Regions from separate parts of the Mycobacterium servetii genome, predicted to be linked through region 3. Evidence: predicted binding sites of a transcription regulator. Region 3 holds the regulator's gene; each other region holds the start of a gene.
What was found. The regulator LexA, encoded in region 3, represses DNA repair genes until DNA is damaged. The targets are predictions, from matches to a motif close to CGAACANNTGTTCG.

Region 1 (6,094 bases), 930 kb from region 3:
GATGCCGTCCCAGTCGACCAGCGTCCAGCCCGTGATCGGGTTGCCGGTGAGCACCACGCGGCCGGTGTTGGGCAGGGGATGGTTGGTCAGCAGGCTGTCCTTGCCGTTCTGGGCGTTCATCAGCGTCCACACCATGATCGCCGTCCCCTGGCTGAAGACGACGGGCTTGGCGTGGCCGTCGTCGTAGATCTTGCGGACCGCGGCGGTGAACCGGGAGTTGAAATCGGTGCCGCTGGTCGACCCGGGGACGCTGTCCTGCCGGTCGCCGTTGAGCCAGTCCGCCGGGGCCAGCAGGTACGTCGAGGCGGCCATCGTCTCGGGTTTGCCGTTGTACCAGCCGGCGTTGATCGGCCGCAGCCCGTCGAGCACCTCGACCTGCTTGCCCATCTCACCGGCCAGCGGCCCGGCCGTCTGCTGGGCGTCGGCCATGTCGGAGGCGTAGACGGCGTCGAAGTCGTGATGCGCGTGCGCCACCTGCTGGGCCTGGCCCTTGCCGTCGGCGCTCAGGCCGGGGCCCGGAATCGAGGTGTCGATCAGCCCGTCGGACTCGGCCTGGGACTGGGCGTTGCGGATGAAGGTCAGGGTGATGCTGCGGGCCTGCGGTGACCCACCGCCGCAGGCGCCGACGACGACCGCCGCGGCCAGCACCGCCACTGCCTTGAGTGCGTTCCCCATGCGCGTGGACATGGCGATAGCCTGCCCTGCCGACGGCCCCGGTGGGAAGGGTTTGCGATGGTTGGTACGAAATAGGGGCAAAAGCTTCGATTCCGGCGAGAAGGAGACTCCCTCATGGCGATTGACCCCAGTGCCGTCGGCGCGGTGACCGAACCGATGGAGTTCGCATGGACCGACCGGGACACGATGCTGTACGCGCTCGGCGTCGGCGCCGGTCTCGACGACCTGTCGTTCACCACCGAGAACAGCCACGACATCACCCAGCAGGTGCTGCCCACCTACGCGGTCATCTGCTCACCGGCCTTCGCGGCGGCGGGCAAGATCGGGACCTTCAACCACGCCCTGCTGCTGCACGGGTCGCAGGGCATCCGGCTGCACGCGCCCCTGCCGCCCGCTGGCAAGCTGTCGGTGGTCTCCGAGGTCGCCGACATCCAGGACAAGGGCGAGGGCAAGAACGCCATCATCGTGCTCCGCGGCCGCGGCACCGACCCCGCGTCGGGCGAGCTGATCGCCGAGACGCTGACCACGCTGGTCATCCGCCAGTCGGGCGGGTTCGGCGGACAGCCCGGTCAGCGGCCGGTCGCCCCGGAGATCCCCGACCGCGAGCCCGACGCGCGCATCGCGCTGCCCACCCGCGAGGACCAGGCGCTGATCTACCGGCTCTCCGGGGACCGCAACCCGCTGCACAGCGACCCGTGGTTCGCCAAGGAGTTGGCCGGGTTTCCCAAGCCGATCCTGCACGGCCTGTGCAGCTACGGGGTGGCCGGCCGCGCGCTGGTCGCCGAGCTCGGTGGCGGCGTGGCCGCCAACATCACCGCGATCGACGCGCGGTTCACTTCGCCGGTGTTCCCCGGCGAGACGCTGACCACGCTGATCTGGCGCACCGAACCGGGCAAGGCGGTCTTCCGCACCGAGGTGTCGGCGCCGGACGGTTCGGACGTCCGGGTCGCGCTGGACGACGGCGCGGTGGAGTACGTGGCTTAGGGCGCCGTCCCGGCGGCGCCGGCGCTGCGTGGGCCGAGTGTCGGCCGACGGAACGGGTCGCTGTGCGCGGGAACCTCCGCGGGTCAGTTCCCGCGATCGTCGGTCAACCGTCGCGCCAGCCGGTTGGTGAACTCGCTCACCGCCGCGGGGCTGTCCAGCCCGAACAGCGCGGCGGTGGCGCGGTCGCCGTCCTCGTCGTGGCGCACGAGGATGGGCACGCCGCCGTCGCGCACCGCGTCGAACGCGTCCTCGTCGGTGATGTCGTCGCCCAGGTAGATCGGCGTCAGCGCGCCCGAGCCCGCGAGGTGCAGGTGCTCGAGCACCCAGCGCAGCGTCTTGCCCTTGTCCCAGTCGAGGTCCGGGCGCAGCTCGATGACCTCGCGGCCCGTGGTCACCCGCAGCGCGCTGTGCCGGCCGGCCGCGCGCACCGCCGCGGCCACCTCGCCGACCCGGTCCCGCGGGGCGTTGCGGTAGTGCACGGCCACCCCGAATCGCTTGTGCTCCACCATGACGCCGGGAATCGGCCCGAGCCGCTCGCGCAGCTGGGCGGCCGCACGCTCCAGCACGGGGATGGCCGCGGCCGCGTCGTCGTTCTGGTGGTGTGTCCCGTCGGGCGCGGTCAGCTCGAACCCGTGGCTGCCGGCGTACCAGATTCCGGGTACGCCGACACGGCGGGTCACGTCGGCCAGGTCGCGGCCGGACAGCACGGCGACCGGGCACCGCGCCGCCAGCTTCTGCAGCGCCGTTGTCGCGCCCGCGATGGGCCGGGCCGCGTCCGGGTCGTCGACGATGTCCGACAGTGTGCCGTCGAAGTCGTAGAACACCGCCGGGTTCGACGGCGGGTCCAGGGCCTGCGCCGCGTCGGGAAGCTGCGACATCCGGTGGTCCCCGGTCCGCACCATGAGCTCGTCCACGTCGGCCACCACCGCGTCGGCGCCGGCCTCGTCCAGCGCGTCGCGGCGCCCCGCCCGGTCTTCTCCCGCGGCCACGCCGACCACCAACGCGAAACCGCCCTCGCGCGCGGCCGTGACCCCGGCGACGTCGCTCGCCACGACGACGCAGCGGCCCGGCCGCACCCGCAGGCGCTCGGCCGCCGCGGCCGGGTCGTCGGCGCGCGCGGCGAACAGATCCGCCGGTACGTCGCGGCGGTGGCCGGGCGCGAAGACGGCGGTGCCGAGCCCCACGTCGGCCAACCGGTGCACCATCGTCACCGCCGATTCCAGCGCTTCGCCCCCGGCATCGGTCACCGCGTCGAGGGCGAAGACCGCGGCGTCATGGCGGCGGGGGTCGATGACGACCGGCTCCGGCGTGCGCACCACCCAACCTTCTCATGGTGGCCGGTGCGGCCGGGGCCGGGCCGGTGCCGCGCGTGCGCCGGCGGTCCCTGGCGAACAGCACCACCGAGTCCTCGCTGAGCGCCACCAGCCGGGCCATGCCGACCTCGATGGCGGCGGCCAGCCGCCTGACGTCGCAGGCGGCGTGGTAGTCGGCGGTGATGCCGAAGACGAGCTCGTCGCCGTAGCCGAGCACCGCGACACCGGTGCTCAGCCGCGCGGCCGTCGGGGGGATCGGCAGCAGGCGCTCCATGGTCTGGCCCATCAGCCGCAGCTGGCGCCGTGGGCCCGGGAGGCTGGTCGCCAGCGTCACCAGGTCGCCCTGCGGGAGCCGGTCCATGAGCTGTAAGAGATTGCCCCGCAAGATCGTTGGCAGGTGTTTCAGCGCCGACTCGACGATGCCGGCGCCGGGCTGCCCGGCCTTCCGCCGGGTCGCCACGGTGCGGAGTCGGCGCACCGGGTCGTCGTGTTCGACCGGCAGGTAGACCGGCATGGCCGCGCGGCTCGGCGTCGGCACCACGGTGGGCAGCGAATCGGCCCGCGGCTGCTCGCCGCGCTGCAGCAGCACCGTGCGGAATCCCTCGGTGATCGCCGCGAGCGCGACGTCGTCGGCGGTCACGCCGAACTTGCGGCAGACGCGGTCGACGTCGGCGATCGGCACCCGCACCGTGCGGTACCGGCGCATGGTGGCCGCGCCGGGCGGCGTCCGCAGCGCGGGGCAGACCGCGCCCACCAGTGCGTTGGCGACGGTACCCGCGGCGGACGACGCCCGCCACAGCGCGTGCGGCCACCCGTGCCCGGCGGGTTGCGACGGCGAAAGCTGTTCGGCTACAACGTGGTTGGCGAACTCCGCCGGGTCGTTCTCGTCGCACAACCGGGTGAGCAGGCGGGCGGGGGAGTTGTCCCCGGTCAGGCGGTGGTGCACCTTCATCAGGATCGCCCACTTCCCGCCCTGCAGGCCCTCGATGACCCAGCACTCCCAGGGTGGCCGGTCCGGGTCGAGGGGGCGTTCGAGGGCGAAGGCGATGGCGGCCGACAGCTCGGCGTCGCCGCCCGGGCGGCAGATCGCCACGCGGCGCACGTGGTGGGCGAGCTCGAGCCGCGGAGGGTCGACCCACCCGGGGCCGTGAGGTGGGGGCCGCAGCGCCTGGGAGCAACGTGGCAGCGATTGAAAACGTTCGGCCAGAAGGCTTTTCAACAGCGCATGGTTGGGAACTCCGTCGACGACGGCGACCGCGCCGACGGCCAGGCCGGCATGCCGGTCCGCGGAGGTGGTGAGGTAGGACGTGTCCAGTGCCTTCAGCTGCGCCATGCTCGGTTCCCGCCGTCGATTTTTCCTCGCCCCGTACCAGTATCGGGTCCGGCGTCCCGGCGCGGTAGGCCCGTGGCGTTAAGAACGTGTTGTGCAGTTGAAGAGGTGATTAACAACCGCACCCGCCCGTATCGAACAAACATTCGATAGATTGGGGCACGTGGGCTGGTTCAACGGGCCGCCGAGCTGGGCGGAGATGGAGCGGGTGCTCGACGGCAAACCGCGCCACGGCGGTGCGCTGTCGCAGCCCGAGCAGGAGGGCCCCCTGTCGGGCAGGCGCGCGGCGTACCGCCCGCCCGATGGCGGCCGGCGGGCCCGCTCGCCGGTCCCGTACGCCGAGCTGCACGCGCATTCGGCGTTCAGTTTTCTCGACGGCGCCGGCACGCCCGAGGAACTGGTCGAGGAGGCGGCCCGGCTGGGCCTGCGCGCGTTGGCGCTCACCGACCACGACGGTTTCTACGGGGCGGTGCGGTTCGCCGAAGCCGCCGCCGAACTCGACATGCGCACCGTGTTCGGGGCCGAGCTGTCTTTGGGGCCGGGGGCTCGCACCGAGGCGCCGGACCCGCCCGGCCCGCACCTGCTGGTACTGGCCTGCGGCCCGGAAGGCTACCGGCGGCTGTCACGGCAGCTGGCGGCCGCGCACCTGGCCGGCGGGGAGAAGGGCAAGCCCCGCTACGACTACGACGCGCTGACGCGGGCTGCCGGCGGGCACTGGCACATCCTGACCGGGTGCCGCAAAGGGCATGTGCGCCAAGCCCTTTCCGCGGGTGGCCCGGCTGCCGCCGAGCGGGCGCTGGCCGACCTGGTGGACCGGTTCGGGGCGGAGCGGGTGAGCATCGAGCTGACCCATCACGGCCACCCGCTCGACGACGAACGCAACGCCGCGCTGGCTGGCCTGGCGCCGCGCTTCGGTGTCGGCGTCGTCGCCACCACCGGGGCGCATTTCGCCCAGCCGTCGCGCGGCCGGCTGGCCATGGCGATGGGGGCGATCCGAGCCCGCCAGTCCCTGGACTCGGCCGCGGGCCGGCTGGCCCCGCTGGGCGGTGCGCACCTGCGTTCCGGCGAGGAGATGGCCCGGCTGTTCGCATGGCATCCCGGCGCGGTGACCGCCGCCGCCGAGCTCGGCGAGCGGTGCGCATTCGGGCTGGCGCTGATCGCCCCGCAGCTGCCGCCGTTCGAGGTTCCCGACGGGCACACCGAGGACAGCTGGCTGCGGCACCTGACTATGACGGGTGCGCGTGACCGCTACGGGCTCCCCGAGGCCGCCCCCCGCGCGTACGCCCAGATCGAGCACGAGCTGAAAGTCATTGCCCAGCTGACGTTTCCGGGTTACTTCCTGGTGGTGCACGACATCGCCCGGTTCTGCCGGGACAACGACATCCTCTGCCAGGGCCGGGGGTCGGCCGCCAATTCCGCGGTCTGCTATGCCCTGGGTGTGACCGCGGTGGACCCGGTGGCCAACGAGCTGTTGTTCGAGCGCTTCCTGTCGCCGGCCCGCGACGGGCCGCCCGATATCGACATGGACATCGAGTCCGACCAACGCGAAAAGGTCATCCAGTACGTGTACGACAAATACGGCCGCGACTACGCCGCCCAGGTCGCCAACGTGATCACCTACCGGGGGCGGATCGCGGTGCGCGACATGGCCCGCGCGCTGGGCTTCTCCCAAGGCCAGCAGGACGCGTGGAGCAAGCAGATCGGCCACTGGAACGGGCTCGCGGACTCACCCGACGTCGCAGGCATCCCGGCGCAGGTGATCGACCTGGCGCAACAGATCCGCAACCTGCCA
Region 2 (6,094 bases), 780 kb from region 3:
CCAGCGCCACCAGCAGGGCCTGCACGGCGGCCCCGACCGCGACCGTGAACATAGTGTGCTCGGCGCCGGTGCGGGCGGCGTCGGAATAGGTGTGCGCGCCGTCGGGAACCAGGAACGGGATGACGACCTCGGGTGCGTCGTAGAGGATCCGGCCGCGGGCCACCCGGCGCTCGATCGCCTCTGGGGGCCTGCCGTCGGCGGCCAGGTCGGCGCGCCACCGGTCCTTCATCCGGTCCAGCAGCCGCAGCCGCGTGGCCGGGGTGCGCAACCACGCGAACCGCACCGGCCGGGTGTGGTGGGGGGCAGGTGCGGTCAGCGCCTCGGCGACGGCGGACTCGACGAGCTCGGGCGGCACCGGCCGGTCGGCGAAGGAGCGCACCGACCTGCGCAGCAGCTGGGCCTGCCGGCGACCCAGCTCGAGCGCCTCGGCGGTGCCCAGCCAGAACAGGTCTTCGGTGCCCGGCCGCACCAGGTCCCGGGCCGTCGAGCCGTCGTCGGTCACGTGCAGGCCGCGCACCACGGCCACCGGCATCGCGGTCAGTTTGCCCTTGACCAGGTCGGCGGCGGCCGCGACCTCGTCGGCGACCGCGACCTCGGTGACCAGCAGCTCGTTGCCGTGGCCGTCGACGGCGCCCGAATAGTTGTGCAGCACGGCCAGACCGGCCGCGCCGATCGCCGCGTCGGTCTGGCCGTTGCGCCAGGCCCGGCCCATCGTGTCGGTGACGACCACCGCGACCTGCACGCCGAGGTGTCCCCGCAGGCCCGCGCGCAGGGCCGCGGCGCTGGCGTCGGGGTCGACGGGCAGCAGCGCGAGTTCGTCGCGGCCGACGTTGGACCCGTCCACGCCGGCGGCGGCCTGGACCAGGCCCAGCCGGCTCTCGGTGATCAGGGTGCGACCCTTGCGTGCCAGCACGCGCACCGCCTCGTCGTCGACGAGCCGGCGCCGCAGCCGGTCCCGTTCCTCGGCGTCCCGCGGCGCCGGCACCAGGCGGCCCTCGCACTTGGACACCGCCTTGCTGGTCACCACCACCACGTCGCCATCGCGCAGCCAGGGCGCGGCCGCGGCGAGGGCCGCGGCCAGGTCGTCACCCGGGCGGAACTCGGGGAGCCCGGGCACTGGCAGGATCTCGACCGCGGCCGCGGTGCCGTGCTCGCCGACGCCCGGCCCGCTCACGCGCGCACGCCCGCGAGGTCCAGCCCGGCGGCGACCATGGCGGCCGTGGCCCGCGGGTCGGTCATCACCAGCGGCACGGGACGCACCGCGACCCCCTCGACGAGCGCCTCGTCGCCGTCGTGCACCAGCCAGCAGTCCAGGATCCCGGTGCCGGCGCGCGCCCCGTAGTGGCGGCCCACCGCCTCGGCGGTGGACTCGACCCCGATCACGGACAGGCAGGCATCGGCCATGCCGCGCAACGGCTTTCCGCCGATGATCGGTGAGTAGCCGACGACCGGGGCGGTGGCGGCCCGCAGCGCACCCCGGATGCCGGGGACCGCCAGGATGGCGCCGATGCTGACCACCGGGTTGGACGGTGCCAGCAGGATGACGTCCGCCTCCGCGATGGCTGCTACGGCTTCGGTTGTGGCGCTTGCCTTTTCGGCGCCGACGAACGCGAAGCTGTGGGTCGGCACCTGGGCGCGGTAGCGCACCCACCACTCCTGGAAATGGATCGCGCGCCGGCTGTCGTCGGCCGGGTCGGTGATCACCACGTGGGTCTCGCACCGATCGTCGCTGACCGGCAGCAGCCGGGCGCCCGGTTGCCAGCGGTCGCACAGCGCCGCGGTGATCTGCGTCAGCGGGTAGCCGGCGCCCAGCATCTGGGTGCGCACCAGATGGGTGCCCAGGTCGCGGTCGCCCAGCATGAACCAGTCCGGCTGCACGCCATAGCGCGCCAATTCGTCTTTGGCGTGCCAGGTTTCGTCGCGGTGCCCCCACCCGCGCTCCGGGTCCACCCCACCGCCTAAGGTGTACATGCAGGTGTCCAGATCCGGGCACACGCGCACCCCGTGGATCCAGGCGTCGTCGCCGATGTTGACGACGGCGGTCAGTTCGTGGTCGTCGGGCGATTGCCCCGGCGCCCGGAATTGGCCCAGCCCGAGCAACTGCTGGACTCCCAGCAGGAAGCGGGCGCCGCCGACCCCGCCGACCAGAACGGTGACCTTCACAGGGCACGACAGTACCGGCCGGTCACGGTCCGGTGGCGGGCCGGGACGCGGGGCCGGAAACGGTTGTGACAGTTGTGATCGACACGCCGGGGGGCCAAAACAACAGAAACGCCGAAATTTCGTCACGAGATGGTATGGAAACGCCGTCTAACGCTTGACCGGGCACATCAACCCGTGTCTAATCACAACAGTGTCATTTCCCGGTTGGCCGGCCGTTTCCGGTGTCGCAGACCGAGATTCGATCACTTGTTCGAATGTTCGAATTGTCTGTACATCAGAACAGTGGGAACCCTTACTCTTTCAATCAGCCTGAGGAGGCGGAAACGCATGTCCTACGAACACCTTCGGGGCGTCATGGCAGGCACACCGCACACCACGTTCGGCTCAGTCCCGGTGGTGCTCGCCCGGCCGCACCTGACCGTGGTTCCCGATGCGCCGGTCGCGTTCGAACCCGAACCCGAGCCCGAGCCCATGCCGACGCCGGACCAGTGGCAGGACCGGGCCCTGTGCGCGCAGACCGATCCCGAGGCGTTCTTCCCCGAGAAGGGCGGCTCCACCCGCGAGGCCAAGAAGATCTGCCTGGGCTGCGAGGTGCGCAGCGAGTGCCTCGACTACGCCCTGGCGCACGACGAGCGCTTCGGCATCTGGGGCGGGCTCTCCGAGCGGGAGCGGCGCCGCCTCAAGCGCGGCATCATCTGACGCGACACCTCGGGCGCGACACCGCAATTGGCTCCTTATTCGTCATCGATCGTCGGGTCGATGACCGAGGGTTCGACGTCGAGGTAGATCGCCACCTGCGCCACCAGGATTTCGTGCAGTAGCTCGGCGAGTTCGACGGTGTCCTTCGCCCGTCGCTCGATTGGCTTGCGGAACAACACAATTCGTGCCCGCGTGGCGTTGCCGCGGACGTCGACGCCCGCCGGGATCAGGCGGGCCAGCGCGATCGGCCCGTCGGCGACGACCTCGGGCGGCCACTGCACGCTGTCGGGGTCCTTGGCCGCGATGCGGGGGATCTCGTCGACTGCGACGTCGAGGTCGCCCAGCCGGTCCTGCCAGCGCCGCTCGATGGGCTCGTAGGCCTCCAGGACCGCCATGTCGAACCGCTCGGCCCGGCTGCGCCACCCCGGCACCGTCGGTGGCAGCAGCGGACCGCGCATGTCCCGGCCCCGCCGGGATGCCCGGGGCGAGCCGGGCCGGCCCCCCAGCCGATCGCTGCGGCCGAAGCCGCGCCAGCCGCCGCGGGAATCACTCATCGCGCACGATGGTAACGGTTGAACATCGGACGCCGGGCGATTGCGCGTGTCCGGCGCTTCGGCGGCGTTTGTCCACGATAACCTTTCGGCGTGAACGTTCCCCGTCGCTGTTGCCGGCCCGGGTGTCCGCACTACGCCGTGGCGACTCTGACGTTCGTCTACTCGGATTCGACAGCCGTGGTGGGGCCACTCGCTACCGCGCGGGAGCCGCATTCGTGGGACCTGTGCGTCGGCCACGCCGGCCGGATCACGGCGCCCCGCGGGTGGGATCTCGTGCGCCACGCCGGGCCGCTGCCCACCCATCCCACGCATCCCGAAGACGACGACCTGGTGGCCCTGGCCGACGCGGTGCGCGAGGGCGGGCCCGGCCAGGCTTGCCTGCCCGGCTTCGCGCCGAGCGGCTTCTCCGAGCCCCAGGTGCACCGCGCCGGCGCGCATGCCACCGCGCCGAGCGGCGGCGTGCTGGCGCCTCCCGAGCACCGGTCCGGACGTCGCCGCGGGCACCTGCGCGTGCTGCCCGATCCCACCGATTAGGGCCCCGCCCGCGGCCGGCGTGGCATCGGGGCCCGCGCACCGTGGCTGCCCGGGTTCCCGCGGGGTTATAGGCTGACGGCCAAGAGGCGAAGCAATCCATGGCGTCAGGAGGCCCCGCATGTCTCGGCCCGCCGCGACTGTCCACCGTGTCGTCAAGGCCTACGACGTGCGTGGGCTGGTCGGTGAGGAACTCGACGAGCCGCTGGTCACCGATCTGGGGGCGGCGTTCGCGCACCTGATGCGCGCCGAGGGTGCGCGCCAGGTCGTGATCGGCCACGACATGCGGGAGAGCTCACCGACGCTGGCGGCGGCGTTCGCCGCCGGCGTCACCGGGCAGGGCCTGAACGTGGTGCGCATCGGCCTGGCGTCCACCGATCAGCTCTACTTCGCCTCGGGGCTGTTGGACTGCCCCGGTGCGATGTTCACTGCCAGCCACAACCCGGCGGCCTACAACGGGATCAAGCTGTGCCGCGCCGGGGCCAAACCCGTCGGGGCCGACACCGGGCTGAACGTGATCGGCGACGACGTGATCGCCGGGGTCGCGGCCTACGACGGGCAACCCGGCGCCGTCGCCGATCGCGACGTGCTCGCCGACTACGGCGCCTACCTGCGTTCGCTCGTGGACACCTCCGGGCTGCGCCCGCTGCGGGTGGCGGTGGACGCCGGCAACGGGATGGCCGGGCACCACGCCTGCCGTGCTCGGCGCTATCGAGTCGATCATGTTGCTGCCCTTGTTCTTCGAGCTCGACGGCTCGTTCCCCAATCACGAGGCCAACCCGCTCGACCCGGCCAACCTGGTGGATCTGCAGGCCTACGTGCGCGAGACCGGGGCCGACATCGGGCTGGCCTTCGACGGCGACGCCGACCGCTGCTTCGTGGTCGACGAGCGCGGCAAACCGGTGGCGCCCTCGACGGTGACCGGCCTGGTCGCCGCCCGCGAGCTCAAGCGCGAGATCGGCGCGACCGTCATCCACAACGTCATCACCTCCCGGGCGGTGCCCGAACTGATCACCGAACGGGGCGGCACGCCGCTGCGCTCGCGGGTCGGCCACTCCTACATCAAGGCGCTGATGGCCGACACCGGCGCGATCTTCGGCGGCGAGCACTCGGCCCACTACTACTTCCGCGACTTCTGGGGCGCCGACTCCGGGATGCTGGCAGCTTTGTACGTGCTGGCCGCCCTCGGCGAGCAGGACCGGCCGCTGTCGGAGCTGACCGCCGACTACCAGCGCTACGAATCCTCCGGCGAGATCAACTTCACGGTGGCCGACGCGCCGCGGTGCGTGGAGGCCGTGCTGAGGTCGTTCGGCGCCCGCATCCACTCCATCGACCACCTCGACGGGGTGACCGTCGACCTCGGCGACGGCAGCTGGTTCAACCTGCGCAGCTCCAACACCGAGCCGCTGCTGCGGCTCAACGTCGAGGCCCGCAGCGCCGAGGACGTCGCCGCCGTCGTCGATCGGGTCCGGGTGGAGATCGGCGCGGCGACCGCGGCGGTGCCGGGGGACGCCGTCCCGTGAACGCGACCCGGGCGATCGATCTCGAGGACGCCGAGGGCCTGCTGGCCGCCGACCGGGACGGCCTGCTGCGGGCGGCGTCGTCGGCCGGCGCCCAAGTGCGTGCCGTCGCCGCCGCCGCCGAGGAGGGGACGCTGGACACGCTGCGCGTCGACCACCCGCCGCGCAGCGTGATCTGGGTGGCCGGCCGCGGAACCGCCGAGACCGCCGGCGCCATCCTGGCCGCGACGCTCGGCGGCGAGGTCTCCGCGCCCATCGCGGTGCTCGGCGAGGCGCCGCCGTGGGTCGGCCCGCTCGACGTGCTGATCGTCGCCGGCGACGACCCCGGCGATCCGGCGCTGGTCACGGCCGCCGCGACCGGGGTGCGCCGCGGCGCGCGGGTCGTGGTGGCGGCACCGTATGAGGGCCCGCTGCGGGATTCCACCGCCGGCCGGGTCGCCGTGCTCGGCCCGCGGCTGTGGGTGCCCGACGAGTTCGGGTTGTGCCGCTACCTGGCCGCCGGCCTGGCCGCCCTGCGCACCGTGGACGCCAGAACGGGCATCGATCTGGAGCGGCTCGCCGACGAGCTGGACGCCGAGGCCCTGCGCAACAGCGCGGGCCGCGACCCGTTCACCAACCCGGCCAAGA
Region 3 (6,094 bases):
GGCTCGTGACGAGGAGTTGCCCAGCGGCGAGGAGATCGGCGCCGAGTTCGAGCGGTTCCTGGCCCAGCAGGCCGAGAAGAAGCACAACGACGACGACTCGGCCTGAGCGCCGTCCGAGTGCAGCGAAGTGCCTCCGCGGCCAGACGACAAGGGTGAAGATGACCGAGCGGCAGCGCAAGAGCAATCTTCGCCCGGTGCGGGAAGTGACGGCACCCAGGCTGGAGTTCCGCACCATCCACGGGTACCGGCGGGCCTATCGGATCGCCGGCTCGGGGCCGGCGGTCCTGCTCGTCCACGGCATCGGCGACAACTCCACCACGTGGAAGACCGTGCAGGCCAAGCTCGCTCAGCGGTTCACCGTCATCGCCCCCGACCTGCTGGGCCACGGGCAGTCCGACAAACCGCGCGCCGACTACTCGATCGCCGCGTACGCCAACGGGATGCGCGATCTGCTCAGTGTGCTCGACATCGAGCGGGTGACCATCGTCGGCCACTCGCTCGGCGGCGGGGTCGCCATGCAATTCGCTTACCAGTTCCCGCATCTGGTCGAGCGCCTCATCCTGGTCGCCGCCGGCGGTGTCACCAAGGACGTCAACCTCGTCCTGCGGTGGGCCTCGTTGCCGATGGGCAGCGAAGCCCTCGCGCTGCTGCGGCTGCCCCTGGTGCTGCCGGCGGTCCAGGTCGTCGGCCGCGTGCTGGGCGCGGCGTTCGGGAGCACCGGCCTGGGCCGCGACCTGCCCAACGTGTTGCGCATCCTCGACGACCTCCCGGAGCCGACGGCCTCGGCGGCGTTCAGCCGGACCCTGCGCGCGGTGGTGGACTGGCGCGGCCAGATCGTGACCATGCTGGACCGGTGCTATCTGACCGAAGCCATTCCGGTGCAGATCATCTGGGGCACCAAAGATGTGGTCGTCCCCGTCCGCCATGCGCGGATGGCGCACGCGGCGATGCCGGGCTCGCGACTCGAGATCTTCGAAGGTTCCGGACACTTCCCGTTCCACGACGACCCGGCCCGCTTCATCGACGTCGTGCAGCGTTTCATCGACACCACCGAACCAGGCGAATACGACCAGGTCGCCCTCCGCCAGTTGCTCCGCTCCGGCGGCGGCGAGAAGGCGGTCACCGGTCCGGCCGACACCCGCGTCGCCGTGCTCAACGCCATGGGCAACGACGAGCGCAGCGCCACCTGAGGCCGGGGCCCCGAAGTTCTAGTGCTGCCGGTGCAGCACCGCGGCCAGATGATGCTGCAAGGGCTGGCCGACGGCGCCCATGCGCAGCGAGTACGAGAGCTCGTCGCCTTCGATGCGTAACGAACGGCCAAGCGCGGAAACCTCTTTCGCGGTCGGCGTCAGCCCGACCGAGGTGGTGGACAAGTCGAGCTCGATGACGCCGCCGGCGGCCGAAAAGGTGCCCACCTCGATCTCCGCGACACCGGTCGGATGCGCCAGGACCAGCTCCAGGTTGCCCGGCTGCGGCACCCGCAGATAGCCCGTCTCGGCGTGCAACGGCCTCCCGTCGGCCACCGCCCTGGTCTTTTGGGCGTAGGCCAGAAACGGTTTCCCGACGTGGGAGAACGCGACCTCCTCGAAGTAGTCGAAGGGCTCGATCGTCGGGTACTCCCCGGCGCCGCGTCCCGCCCAGGTACCGAGCAGTGGCGCGAGCGCCTCCAGATCGGGATGCAATTCAGCGGCCATTGCACCAGCCTAGTGCCGGGCCCGGGGCGGCCCGTCAGCCCGAGGTCGGCACCGTGCGGTGCGCCCGCAGCAGTTCTATCTCGCGCTCGAAATCGTCCGCGGACTCGAAGGACCGGTAGACCGACGCGAACCGCAGGTAGGCCACCTCGTCGAGGTCGCGCAGCGGTCCCAGCACCGCCAGTCCGACCTCGTGACTGGGAACCTCCGGTGAGCCCGCCGCGCGCACGGTGTCTTCCACCTGCTGGGCCAGCAGGTTCAGCGCATCGTCGTCGACCTGGCGGCCCTGGCACGCCCGGCGGACCCCGCTGATCAGCTTCTCCCTGCTGAAGGGCTCGGTGACGCCGCTGCGTTTGACCACGGCCAGCACCGCGGTCTCGACCGTGGTGAAGCGTCGTCCGCACTCGGGGCAGGACCGGCGGCGGCGAATGGCCTGGCCCTCGTCGGTTTCCCGCGAATCGATCACCCGAGAGTCCGGGTGACGGCAGAACGGACAGTGCATGACCGCTCCTTCGCCGCACTCACCGACCTCGCAGGACACTCCGAGCGTACCCGTGCGCGCCGCCGGGCGCGGCGACCGTGGCCGTACGGCGGTCCCGCCGCCATGCGATGTCGCGGTCAGCCCACCGGCGCGATCAGGGGCTGACCCGCAGCCAGCGTCGGGGAGTGCAGGTCGTTGAGTGCGCGGATGCGCTCGGCCACCTGTCGAACCGGCGCGTCGGGCGCGACGCGGTGGGCGACATCCTGCAGCGATTCCCCCGGTTCGACCCGCACGACGGCCAGCCTGTCGGGCACGGGGGCCGCCGAATCCGGCGAGCCGCCGTTGACCGCCTGCCCGACGTCGGCGATGAGCCCGAGCCACAGGGTGATCAGCCCGGCGCCCACGGCCAGGGCCGCCGTCTTCGCCCACGTGACGGAACGCCTGCGGTGGGGCGCGGCGGACATCGCGACCCCGGTACCGCGGTACCGCGGCGGGGCGCCCGCCGGCCCGCACGGGGCGGGTCCGCGCGATCCGGGCGTCCGGACCCGCCCCCGGCGAGGCTCCGGGACCGGCCCGTTGATCGGGCGCCGAACGCCGCCGGACCGCGGCGAGACTGTCTGAATGATTGTCATCTGCGTTCCTCCGGTCAACCGATCCTCGCTCGTGTGTTCGACAGTATCGCTCGTGTGTTCGATTTCCGAACATTTGAGCGAAGCGTGTCGCACGAGCCAAACGCTAGACCACCCCACCGACAACGACCCGGCGGACGAACGGCGCCGCGGTCATCTATCACCTGGGACATGCCGCTGAAATACCCGATCGGCCGGGGAGTTACACCTTTGTTATTCGGCCGCTCTCGACGGCCGGACGGGCGCCCGCCCGGGCCGCGGGGAGCCGTAGACACGCCAGTCGAACACATGTTTGATTATCGGGCCCCGAGCGGTTACATTTATTGCCATGAGCGACAGCAACGACACCTCCGCCGGTGATGCATCGCTGACCGAGCGGCAGCGCACCATCCTGAATGTCATCCGCGCGTCGGTCACCAGCCGCGGCTATCCCCCGAGCATCCGCGAGATCGGCGACGCCGTCGGGCTGACGTCGACCTCCTCGGTCGCCCATCAGTTGCGCACCCTGGAGCGCAAGGGATACCTGCGCCGCGACCCGAACCGTCCGCGCGCCGTCGACGTCCGCGGCGCCGACGAGGCCATGCCCGCGGCGCCGGCCACCGAGGTGGCCGGCTCGGACGCGCTGCCCGAACCCACCTTCGTCCCGGTGCTCGGGCGGATCGCGGCAGGCGGACCCATCCTCGCCGAGGAGGCCGTCGAAGACGTCTTCCCGCTACCCCGCGAGCTGGTCGGCGAGGGGACGCTCTTTTTGCTCAAGGTCGTCGGCGACTCGATGGTCGAGGCGGCGATCTGCGACGGCGACTGGGTGGTCGTGCGGCAGCAGCACGTCGCCGAGAACGGCGACATCGTCGCCGCGATGCTCGACGGCGAGGCCACGGTCAAGACGTTCAAGCGCGCCGGCGGTCAGGTGTGGCTGATGCCCCACAATCCCGCGTTCGATCCCATTCCAGGCAATGACGCGACCGTGCTGGGCAAGGTCGTCACCGTGATCCGCAAGGTTTAGCCGTACCCGGCGGATGTCTAGTCGGCTTTGATGAACCCGTTGGCCTGCGCGACCTGTTCGCTCGACATCCAGATCTCGGCGAGCGTGTCCTGGTAGAGGGCGCTGTCGGGGGTGTAGTACAGGCCGAAGCGGGCGCTCGCCTTGATCGGGTACCCGTCGGGCATCTGATAGGGGTCGTCCAGCGGTAGGTGAATCGTCGGGCGCCCCGACGCGCTCGGGCCCGCGCCGGCGGCGTGCGCGGCCAACGGCGAGGTCTCGTCGGTGTCCACGGCCGCGTGCCGCCCCGGTCGCGCCTCCGCGACGGGCGAGACGGCCTCGACGGCGCCGGTGTCGGCGGCAGACCCGTCGAAGGCGGCTTCGGCATGGCCGTCACCCGGCCGGGCGGGCTCCGCCGCCTCGCGATATTCGTCGGCCGGCACCGGCGCCGGGTAATCGCCTCGCTCGGCACTTTCGTCCTCGGGGACTTGCTCCGGGGCGAACTCGGCGTAACCGGCCTCCGCCACGTCGAGATAGCTCCCTTCCTCGTCGAACTCCGAGTAGCCGGCTTCCGCCAAGTCGGCTTCGGTGACGACGGGGATGGAGTCGGTGTCCACCACGTCGGGATTTTCCTCCCCGCCGAACACGCTCTCGAAGTCGTCCGCATCCTCTCCCGGGCCGGGCGACGCTTCGCCGCCGTAGTGCCCGCGATGCGCAACCTCCTCGCCCGCGAGCGCGACCCCGGTCCCGTGCCCCCAGCTGACCTGGTGCGCGGCCTCGGCATCCGCCGCGTGCTCCTCGGAGGCGTGCAGGTCATCGCGCCCGAAGTGCTCGGTGGCCGCCTCGCCGTCGCGGCCCCAGAGCCCGTCGGCCGGGCCGTGCCCGGCGCCCCCGTCGTGCTCGGCGGCACCTGCGGTGGCGTCGCGACCGGCGCGACCGCGGTGCACGCGGACCCCCACCAGCACCAGCGACGCAAGCAGCACCAGCGCCGCGGCACCGCCTCCCAGCCACCACCATTGCTGCCAGGCCGGCTTCTTGGCGTGGGGCGGCATCGCCACGGCACTCGGCTGGTTCTGCCCCGATATCTGCAGCCCGCCCAGCAGCGGCGCCAGATTCGAGGGGTCGGTGGTGAACGTGTTCTTCGCGCGGTTCCACGAGATCGTGCCGCCGGCGAATTTCTGCGAGACCACGTCGCCGTCCACGGCCTGATCCCCGACCGGCGCTCCCAGCTTTCCGCCTGCGCCGCGCAGCTTGTCCCAGGCGGCCTTCATGGCCCCGCGCACCACGAACGCGCCGTGGTCGGCGGTCCAGAAGATCACCGGTTTGTCGGCCGCGGAGAACGTGCAGATCCGGCTCGACGGTATGCCCCCGTCGGACTCGTTGGCGACGGGGAATCCCAGGTCGCTGCCCACCGGGCCGCCCAGGGACTCGTACTTGGCCAGGATATCGCTGTCGACGGCGTTCGCACCGGTCGCCGGGCTGAAGTACACCTTCCCGCCGGCGAAGTTCTGGGCGATCCCGTCACCACCGATGGGGTACTGCCCGCCTTGCTTGGCGCCCAGCGGACCGTTGACCCCCCCGGCCGCGCGCCAGGCCATGTTGATGGCCGCGGTGGGGTCGATCGGCACCTGCAGGCCCTTCAACTGGTCGGCCAAGACCGCCGGCTCGGTCGTGAACTCCTTGGTGTCCCGGTTCCAGGAGACCTGGCCGCCGCTGAACTTCTGCGAGGCGAGTTCGCCGTCGTATGTCTCGTCGCCGACCGGCACCCCGAGGACGCCACCGGAGCTGCCCAACTTGTCCCATGCGGCGTTCATCGCGCCGCGCACGACGAACGCGCCGTGGTCGGGCGTCCAGAAGATCACCGGGTGGTCGCTGGCCGAGAAGGTGCTCACACGGCTGTCCGGCCCCGAAAGCCCGGGCACCTCGTTGATCGTCGGGAAACCCAGGTCGCTGCCGGCCGGACCGCCCAGCGACTCGTATTTGTCCAGGATCGGCCCGTAGACGTACCGGGCGCCGGTCGCCGGGGTGTAGAACATCTTGCCGCCGTCGAAATCCAGGGCGAAGCCGTCGCCGACGGGGTAGACGTCACCCTTGCGCGCGCCCAGCGGTGACGTATCGCCCCCGGCCTTCTCCCATGCGGCCATCATGGCCGCCTCGGCGTCGCCGATCGGGCTCGCGGCCCCTGTGGGAGCCAGCAGTACCGCGGCCAGCGCTGTGGTCACCAAGCCGACCAGTGCACGCCCGACCAGCTTTCGCATGTGACCTCTCCGCCTGTTCACCAAGCCCTCCAGTCCACGGGTGTGCGCCGATCTGC

Region 1: the regulator LexA is predicted to act here: its motif matches at 4,438-4,451, upstream of AB8998_RS24485 (error-prone DNA polymerase).
Region 2: the regulator LexA is predicted to act here: its motif matches at 2,403-2,416, upstream of cofD (2-phospho-L-lactate transferase).

What each region holds. Positions count from the first base shown of each region.
Region 1 is NZ_JBGEDP010000001.1:5,044,255-5,050,348, reverse strand. Features, by position in the region: gene AB8998_RS24505 (histidine phosphatase family protein) at 1-687, opposite strand, end outside; gene AB8998_RS24500 (MaoC/PaaZ C-terminal domain-containing protein) at 790-1,659, shown strand; gene otsB (trehalose-phosphatase) at 1,743-2,975, opposite strand; gene AB8998_RS24490 (wax ester/triacylglycerol synthase domain-containing protein) at 2,932-4,305, opposite strand; gene AB8998_RS24485 (error-prone DNA polymerase) at 4,466-6,094, shown strand, end outside.
Region 2 is NZ_JBGEDP010000001.1:4,893,277-4,899,370, reverse strand. Features, by position in the region: gene AB8998_RS23775 (coenzyme F420-0:L-glutamate ligase) at 1-1,174, opposite strand, end outside; gene cofD (2-phospho-L-lactate transferase) at 1,171-2,163, opposite strand; gene AB8998_RS23765 (WhiB family transcriptional regulator) at 2,518-2,862, shown strand; gene AB8998_RS23760 (metallopeptidase family protein) at 2,898-3,320, opposite strand; gene AB8998_RS23755 (DUF3499 domain-containing protein) at 3,507-3,950, shown strand; partial or broken gene AB8998_RS23750 (phosphomannomutase/phosphoglucomutase) at 4,069-5,470, shown strand; gene AB8998_RS23745 (TobH protein) at 5,467-6,094, shown strand, end outside.
Region 3 is NZ_JBGEDP010000001.1:4,116,986-4,123,079, forward strand. Features, by position in the region: gene AB8998_RS19735 (proteasome assembly chaperone family protein) at 1-106, shown strand, start outside; gene AB8998_RS19740 (alpha/beta fold hydrolase) at 159-1,190, shown strand; gene AB8998_RS19745 (peroxynitrite isomerase) at 1,209-1,694, opposite strand; gene nrdR (transcriptional regulator NrdR) at 1,729-2,193, opposite strand; gene AB8998_RS19755 (LysM peptidoglycan-binding domain-containing protein) at 2,310-2,804, opposite strand; gene lexA (transcriptional repressor LexA) at 3,130-3,804, shown strand; gene AB8998_RS19765 (sunset domain-containing protein) at 3,822-6,059, opposite strand.